DNA from 2 places in the Brevibacillus sp. Leaf182 genome. Region 1 is predicted to be linked to the other one. Evidence: riboswitches for the same ligand, from Rfam matches in the RefSeq annotation. Region 1 holds a riboswitch; the other holds the start of a gene.
The links. Region 1 has a riboswitch for S-adenosylmethionine ahead of metK (methionine adenosyltransferase). Riboswitches for the same ligand answer to the same signal wherever they lie in the genome.

Region 1 (4,214 bases):
CATCCATTCGCTTAAGCTGACGCGAGATATACTGAAATCCACATAGAGGCGGTCCCTGTACTCTTTCTCGTCCTCTAAACGCTGCAAGTCTTTTAGATAGACCGGAGCTGTTTCTGGACCAAGATCGCCCCACTCATTTCGTTCTTCCTCTTCATGCAGACTGTACGTGTGGGACCCGATCGTAACCAGTCCCGTATGAATCATTTCGTTAACCTGTTGACGCGTAAGTGGTGGCGTCATATTCTCCCGTTTTCGGTCGGCTACATCTCTTAAGCGCCCCGCAATTGCGAAGTTCACTGAAGGGTAGCCGTATGTACGTAAGATCGGAAATGCTTCTTTGTAATAACTCTCATACCCATCGTCAAACGTAATTAAAACAGCATTCTCAGTCGGTAAGGTACCCGTCTCCATAAATCGCAGGAACTCATCCAACGAAATCGGTTTCAGGTCGTTATCATGCAAAAATTTCATGTGTCGGGCAAATTGATCAGGAGCTATGACATACCGCTGATTCGATTGATCCGTAACATGATGGTACGTCAAAACCACAACCTGATTGTTATACCACTTTTTCGTTTGAACCGCTGCTTCTTCAATTGGTGTGACGTTTGGCTCAGCATTTTTTGTCTCACTTATGCTTATAGACGTATCCACTTGGGGAAAAGGTTGCACTTCTTGTTTATTCTTTTTTTCCAGAAAAGATTCGCCTAACAACCCAATAGCCACTGCAAAAAACAAAAAAGTAAGAAACACGATCAGGAAGAGCCTTCTGTTCGGCAAAAAAACCCCTCCTCTACTTCCTCACTAGGAGATTCGACACAGTCCTACAAATTCCTGTGCAACAATTGACCCAATAATTGGATGACTTTGCTCCTAAAACGAAAAAGAGCCCAGTAGCAATACCAGGCTCTTTTTATGTCATTCAGCAATATTACAGTTGAGCAGCCTCTTGCTTCAGAACTTCTGCTTTGTCTGTTTGCTCCCAAGGAACATTCAGGTCATTGCGTCCGAAGTGGCCATATGCAGCTGTTTGTTTGTAGATAGGACGACGCAGGTCGAGCTGCTTGATGATACCAGCAGGACGCAGGTCGAAGTGTTTGCGAACCAATTTCACCAGAGCTTCTTCGGAAATGGTACCTGTACCGAATGTATCTACTGCGATGGAAACTGGTTGAGCTACACCAATCGCGTAAGCAACTTGTACTTCGCATTTGTCTGCGAGGCCAGCAGCCACGATGTTTTTCGCTACATAACGAGCAGCGTAAGCACCGGAACGGTCAACTTTTGTCGGATCTTTACCGGAGAACGCACCGCCGCCATGACGAGCATAACCGCCGTAAGTATCTACGATGATTTTGCGGCCAGTCAAGCCAGCATCCCCTTGTGGTCCGCCAATAACGAAACGGCCAGTTGGGTTGATGAAGTATTTGGTTTCAGCGTCCAACAGTTCTGCTGGAACAACTGGTTTGATTACGTGTTCAACCAGATCTTGCTTGATTTGCTCCAGAGTTGTTTCAGGAGCATGTTGGGTAGAAATAACGATTGTATCGATACGAACTGGTTTGTCGCCATCGTACTCAACAGTTACTTGTGTTTTTCCGTCAGGACGGAGGTAAGCAAGTGTTCCGTTTTTACGTACTTCAGTCAGACGACGAGCCAGTTGGTGGGACATGCTGATCGGAAGTGGCATCAGTTCAGGTGTTTCATTGCAAGCAAAACCAAACATCAAACCTTGGTCACCAGCACCAATTGCTTCAATCTCAGCGTCAGTCATTTGGCCTTCGCGTGCTTCCAATGCTTGGTCTACACCAAGTGCAATGTCAGCGGACTGCTCGCCAATTGCAGTAATAACACCGCAAGTATCAGCGTCAAAACCGAATTTCGCACGGTCATAACCGATTTCACGAATGGTTTCACGAACGAGCTTTTGGATATCCACATAAGTGTTTGTAGTGATTTCACCTGCTACGAGAACCAAACCAGTAGTTACGGAAGTTTCGCAAGCTACGCGAGCGTTTGGATCCTTGGACAGGATTGCATCCAAGATGGAGTCGGAAATTTGGTCACAAATTTTATCCGGATGTCCTTCAGTTACAGATTCGGATGTAAACAGACGACGACCTTTTTGCAAAGCCATGAGAAAATACCTCCTTTGACCTCATACAAATAGTGTGGTAGCCGAGTCAGGATTTTATCTACGTAAACGCAAATAAAAAACCTTTTCCATTTTTAGGAGGAAAAGGTTTGAGCGTTTTTTGCTTCCTTCATCCTCTTATCGGCCAGAACAGATGTCCGTTCTGCTGGTTAGCACCGCTCTAGATCGGTTGCCGGGCTTCATAGGGCCAGTCCCTCCGCCTGCTCTGGATAAGAGTATCCATTACGGATAATAGAATAATTGTTTTTTTCAGAGATGTCAATAGGAATAATTTTACTTATAATTGATAGGCTTTGGAAAGTACCACCACTACCTCGGCGCGCGTTGCCCTTCCGTTCGGTTTAAAAGAAGATCCGTACCCACTGAGCCAGTTTCTAGATGTCAAAGCTTCAATGGCAGGAGAAGCCCAATGACTCGCTGGCACATCCTGATATTTCGAGGTACCACGGTTATACATCAAAACATTACGTGCCCGCGCGATCATTACTGCCATCTCTGCACGCGATATCGGCTGATCCGGCTTCATTTCACTCTTCGGGTACCCTTTCAAAATTCCTAACTGATAGGCTACACCTAAGTTGTGATACGCCCAGTGCCGCTTTGGCATATCCCGGAAGGTCGTTTTTCCCGTGTAGGTAGTCGCTACCTTGGAACCGGTCGCACGCATCGACTTAAGCAGCATCGTCGCAAACTCTGCACGGGTCACTGCCTGATTTGGCTTGAACGACGCATCATTAAATCCATTTACAATATCGCGAGAGCTAAGTCTGACGATCTCTGAGCGCGCCCAGTGGTCGGAAATATCGCGATAGCCCGCTATCAATTTCTGCTGCGTCACCGTGAGTCGGTACGATTCATATTTGAACGCAGTACCGCTATTGAGGCGTACATAGTATTTGCCTGGCTGTAAGCGCAACCCGATAATGTCATTCCCACTATTGGAAAGCTCGGCTACCTCATTCGTCGAAGCAAGCGCGTAGTTCATGTTTCGATCGCTGTAAAGTGCGAAACGAAAGCCACTCTCCACAGGAATATACGGCGCCCGGAATGTCACGTATGATTCGCTATTCACAGTAAATTGGAACCAGTCGGAATCAGTTGCTGTCGGAATTGTTCCTGACATCACTGTCCCACCGCTTAACGGAGACGCCTTTTGATAGGTATCATTCGGCTCATTGAAATCCTTTTTAACTGGCGTGTACCCCAAATCCAGCTGGTATTCGCCATTGACTGCATTCCGCGAATACTCGCTCACACGGATGTAATATTTACCCGGGGACACCTCTTTACTGACCCGCTCTGTCGGATTGTCCTTTGTCCCATTATCGTATAGAGGATCCCAGACTACTGATTTTTGACCGGGCGCTTGTTTACCAAGACCCAGCAACAGATCCACTCGCTTGTTGTCAGGGCTAACAGAAACATCTAAATGCCCGTACTCACGAACGTAGTAGGAGAACCAATCCTGATCGCCTTCATCATGAAAATTGCCTGTCACACTAATTTGGTTCCCTACGAGCGGTCTGGCCGTTTCTTGTGTATCGTTCGGTTCATTTCGGTCAGGGTTGATCGAAAATTTACTCGTCAACACGTATGTAAAAGCGTTGTTGACGCCTCCACTGCGCATCAAGCGGATGTTCATTCTTCCTGCCTTGGCCGGAACTGTTATCGTATCGCCATTCCCGAAGTACTGTGTAATCGGTTGACGATTCTCAGGGTAAAAGGTAGCGGCCATCGCTGAAGAAATACCCGAAGTCACTGTAGCCGTAAAGCTTACTTTTCCATCGTAAGGGATGTCCATCTTCAGCCAATCTACGGTATCTTTTGGACCCAAATTGCCGCGTATTTGTGACTCAATCGGAAACGCCTTCGCTTTGGAAGAAGAATCATTCGGCTCTAAAAAGTCGTAAGAAAGTGCCGTTTTTACTGCTTTGTTGACATCTAACAAGCCGTATCCAGTCTTCCGATCCCATCCTTTCTCCCCCAAGTCAGTAGCCGTTTGATAAAGCAATTGCCTCACATCAAATGGACTGAGATTAGGGTGCCGAGCGAGAATGAG
Region 2 (4,214 bases), on a different contig from region 1:
CCCGTCGAAGTGATACACCTGCGGCACCAAGTCTGGAACGTATTTGTGCTGAATGCGGAGTGCCTCGCTCTCGATGCGAGCCCGATCAATCGTAAGCGGCCAGGATTCTCCCACGACGCGGGCAAAAGGCAGTGCTTGCTTGACAATGACGCTCTTACCGGTTGCCGGCTCCTGAATGTCAAAAACCAGATTGAGGTTGCCATCCCCGATTTCGCGGCTGGTCAGCTCGGCTCCTTCGCTAAAAAGACCCGGTATTCCTTTTACGTACTCCACTGCTTCCTGTTCAGTCAATGCGCGATATGCCATGATTCCAAAACTCCCCTCTACGTATTTTTCCTCTATCTCTACTTGTTTTGTTTGAGTACCTGGAGCAATAAAAAGACCTCTTTTCCCGAAGAAAAGAGGTCGCTGTCGTCACGTGTAAGAACCGTGTTGATGTCCCCCTTATCTTCCAGACCACTTTTGTTTCTGCAGGAATTAGCACCGTGCATGTCGCCTGTCAATCAGTCGCTTCCTCGCGTCTGAATGGCGTCATGTCGGTTGCCGGGTATCATCGGGCCAGTCCCTCCACCTTCTCTGGATAAGGTATCCAAAACGTATTCGGTTTTTGATTTAGTTTGAATCATACAACCAACGCTTCCACGATGTCAACACCCTTTTGTGCAAAAATTCGCACCTTGCTATCAGTAGCTGTATTGTGTTCCGGATGCCGCAGGTCGCTCCCAATTCCACCAGTCTACCTTGCCAAGAAACGCTGCTGTTATCGACTTTTCGGACTTGAGCTTCAGTAGTTCTTTCGTAGGTCCAGTGAGGACGGCTCCGTAGATTCGCACTCCGTTTTGCTGCATGTAGTTGTATCGCTCTGCTATCTGTAGATCTCTGCCAAAGAGTAAGGATTTTCCGATATCGCGAGCCAGTTCTTCTTGCTCTGACAAATACCTCATCTCCTCCAGATAGTTTGCGATTACCTTGTCCCCATCCCCTTTTTCATATGCACCACCGTAATCCATTTCCCGCTGGGCAAATCCCCATACTTCCCCGGAACCAAACAGCACATCTCCGGCATCACTTTCAGCTTGCTTGAGCTCTACTCCTGTATCTACCGCAAACCAAACTGTATCTTGTCCAGAAGAGGTAACATGGCGGGTAACCAGTTTATAGTACTCGTCATACGTCAAAAAGTGATCAAAAGAAATCGCAAGCTGCGAAACGGTACCCTCGGGCAGCTTCTCCATCGTCGTCCAGGCAGCCGAAGTGAGAGACATGGTATCCTCCGTTTCCCCCTCTGTCGGATAACGGAAAAACAGCTTTTGCTCCCTGACCCCGTCCGTCCATTGCGGCTTGGCTTTCACGTTCCATAGCACATTCGTACTCTCAAATCGGCCCGCGTTCTTTTCTTCTCCCCCAACCCGCTCGCGTAGCTCCATGCTGATGTTTCCGTACAGCAATCCGACCTGTGAACCACTACTCCCCACTCTCACACCTGGTTGAGTAAAATTGACCATCGACTTCGCAACGCGGAACAGATCTTCATGCATCAGTGACCCAACCCAGCCATTCAGAATCAGCAACACAACTCCGGCCAAAAAGGGAAGCCCTATGGTGAATCCTGCGTTGGACAACCGATTTTTCCATTTCCCCCGTCGAACAATCGCACGCTGTTTTTCAGCCGACAGTGTTTCAGGCTGTTTTGTTTTCACGTTGTCCTCTCTCGTTTCTTCCCCCAACAAAAGCCTCTCCAACCGCTGTGCGTATTCCTCGTCAGCGGCTATTTCCTCCTCGAATTGTTTTGAATCTTCTCCCGCCATTTCCCCACGCAAATAAGCAAGCAGTCTTTGCTCGCGATCATCCTTGTTCATCACCGGTTTTCCTCCCTCCACAACTGCCGCATCTTTTGTCGCCCCCGAAACAAGGAACGCTTGACGTCTGCCAGCTCGATTCCGAGTACCTCTGCCATTTCCGCGTAGGAAAACTGCATGGCAAACAACAAAATGACCTGTCTCTGCTTTTCCGGAAGTTGCTCCAAATAGTCATGGGCCACTTCCCACAGCTCTTTGTTCACGACATGCTCTGCCGGATCAACCACCGAATGATCACGTCGCTCTGGCAAGGCTTCCACAAAGGCGAATCGTTGTTTCGTCTTCTTGCGATAACCGTCCACGAAAGCGTGATAGGCCACCTTGAACAGCCAGGGCCGTACTTTTTCCCCACGGTAGTCGTCCAAGGAAGAGAAGGCGCGACAAAAGGTTTCCTGTGTCAAATCCTCTGCCAGTCTCTCATCTCGTGTCAGCCGGAAAAGATAGCGGTAAATATCGTTTACATGCAGCTGGTACACATCCTCCAGACCTACTTTCCCAAGCCGTTCACACCCCTTCCTCCCTTACCACGAAAGAATTGCCAAAAAGTTTCACCTTCGTCTTATTTTTCTAATAATCCGCTGCACATTCTCTGCAAAAACAAAGATTGACTCCTGACAATGAACGTCATATCATGGGGGAAACGAATAACTCTTATCGCGAGCTGGCTGAGGGACTGGCCCTATGATGCCCGGCAACCGGCGCTATACCATGAATCGTACGCTGATGATGCGTACCTTGGATAGCGAAACGGTGCTAATTCCAACGGATAAGAGTCGAGATCGAGCTTTTTTGGCTCCTCTCGGCTACTGACCCGAGAGATGAGACGAGACGCTTTCCTAGTCGACAACCGCCTCCCCGCTCAATGGGGAGGCTTTTTTAATTTATACAAGGAGGATTAGACGTACCATGAGTGAACAACGTATCCTCGTCACCTATCTCACACAAGCAAAAGACTTGAACAAGAAAGCGCAGGCCATTGCTGTCGGCATGACAGTCGGTTCCTGGACGGACCTGCCGCTTGCCAAGCAAGCTGAGTTAGCGCCGTATCTTGGTGAAGCCGTGAGCGCGACACCACTTGAGACACTGGAAAACGGAGAAACACGCGGTTTGATTACCGTCAGCTATCCGACTCGTAATTTTACAGCAGACATTCCATCCTTGTTGACCGGAATATTCGGCAAACTATCGATGGACGGCAAGATCAAGCTCGTCGACATCGCTTTTCCTGACTCGTTCCTTCAGGCTTTTCCTGGACCGAAGTTCGGCATTGACGGTCTGCGCGAACGTTTAGCAGCACATAACCGACCGCTCTTGATGAGCATTTTCAAATCGTGCCTGGGCCTTCCTTTCGACGACCTGAAAACGCAATTCCGGGCACAAGCCTTGGGCGGAGTCGATCTGGTGAAAGATGACGAAATCTTCTTTGCAGATGACCGTGCTCCTTTTATCGAAAGGATCAAAGCGTTCAAGCAGATCGCTCAGGAGACCGAAGCCGAAACAGGCAAGCCCGTCCTCTATGCAGCCAACCTGACTGGACCTGTACATGAGCTGAACGAAAAAGCGAAACGTGCGGTAGATGCGGGTGCTGACTGCCTCTTGTTCAATGTGCTGGCCTTTGGCTTCGATGCCCTGCACCGTTTGGCAGCCGATCCTGATGTACACGTACCGATCATGGCGCATCCAGCATTGGCAGGCGCTTACTATCCATCACCCGACTACGGTATCGCCACCCCGCTTCTGCTCGGAACGTTGATGCGTGTAGCTGGGGCAGATTTGGTGCTCTTCCCATCTCCATATGGCAATGTCGCCTTGGACAAAACAGAAGCGTTGCAGCTCGCCAAGCATTTGACTGACCCGCTGAATGGTGTACGCCGTTCCTTCCCGGTTCCATCTGCCGGTATTCATCCGGGACTGGTTCCACAGCTTTATAAAGACTTCGGTCTGGATCAAATCGTCAATGCAGGAGGCGGAATCCACGGTCATCCCGGTGGAGCAACCGCAGGAGCAAAAGCATTCGTTGCTGCGATTGAGGCAGTCACCGCTAACCGAACACTGGAAGAAGCCGCCGCTGATTCACAAGAACTGGCGATCGCCCTAGAAAAGTGGGGTGGCGCACGATGAGCAAGAAGCTCGTCCTGTTCTGCGATTTCGACGGAACGATTACCGAAAAAGACAACATTGTAGCGATTGTCCGCAAGTTTGCTCCCCCTGAGTGGGAAGCCTTGACGGAGCAAATCCTTTCGCAAAAAATAAGCGTTCAGGAAGGAGTTGGCAAGCTGTTCCAACTCTTGCCCTCTTCCTTGCGCCAGGACATTATCGATTTTATTGTCCATGAAGCGACGATTCGCCTGGGAT

Region 2: another riboswitch for S-adenosylmethionine. It lies ahead of ASG16_RS08325 (2,3-diketo-5-methylthiopentyl-1-phosphate enolase); the one in region 1 lies ahead of metK (methionine adenosyltransferase).

Annotation. Positions count from the first base shown of each region.
Region 1 covers NZ_LMPN02000015.1:87,955-92,168, forward strand. Annotated here, with positions in the region: gene ASG16_RS03380 (polysaccharide deacetylase family protein) at 1-780, opposite strand, end outside; gene metK (methionine adenosyltransferase) at 932-2,137, opposite strand; SAM riboswitch class I at 2,270-2,371, opposite strand; gene ASG16_RS03390 (S8 family peptidase) at 2,433-4,214, opposite strand, start outside.
Region 2 covers NZ_LMPN02000018.1:112,490-116,703, forward strand. Annotated here, with positions in the region: gene mtnK (S-methyl-5-thioribose kinase) at 1-306, opposite strand, end outside; SAM riboswitch class I at 442-587, opposite strand; gene ASG16_RS08315 (anti-sigma factor) at 684-1,859, opposite strand; gene ASG16_RS08320 (sigma-70 family RNA polymerase sigma factor) at 1,859-2,335, opposite strand; SAM riboswitch class I at 2,508-2,684, shown strand; gene ASG16_RS08325 (2,3-diketo-5-methylthiopentyl-1-phosphate enolase) at 2,766-3,980, shown strand; gene ASG16_RS08330 (2-hydroxy-3-keto-5-methylthiopentenyl-1-phosphate phosphatase) at 3,977-4,214, shown strand, end outside.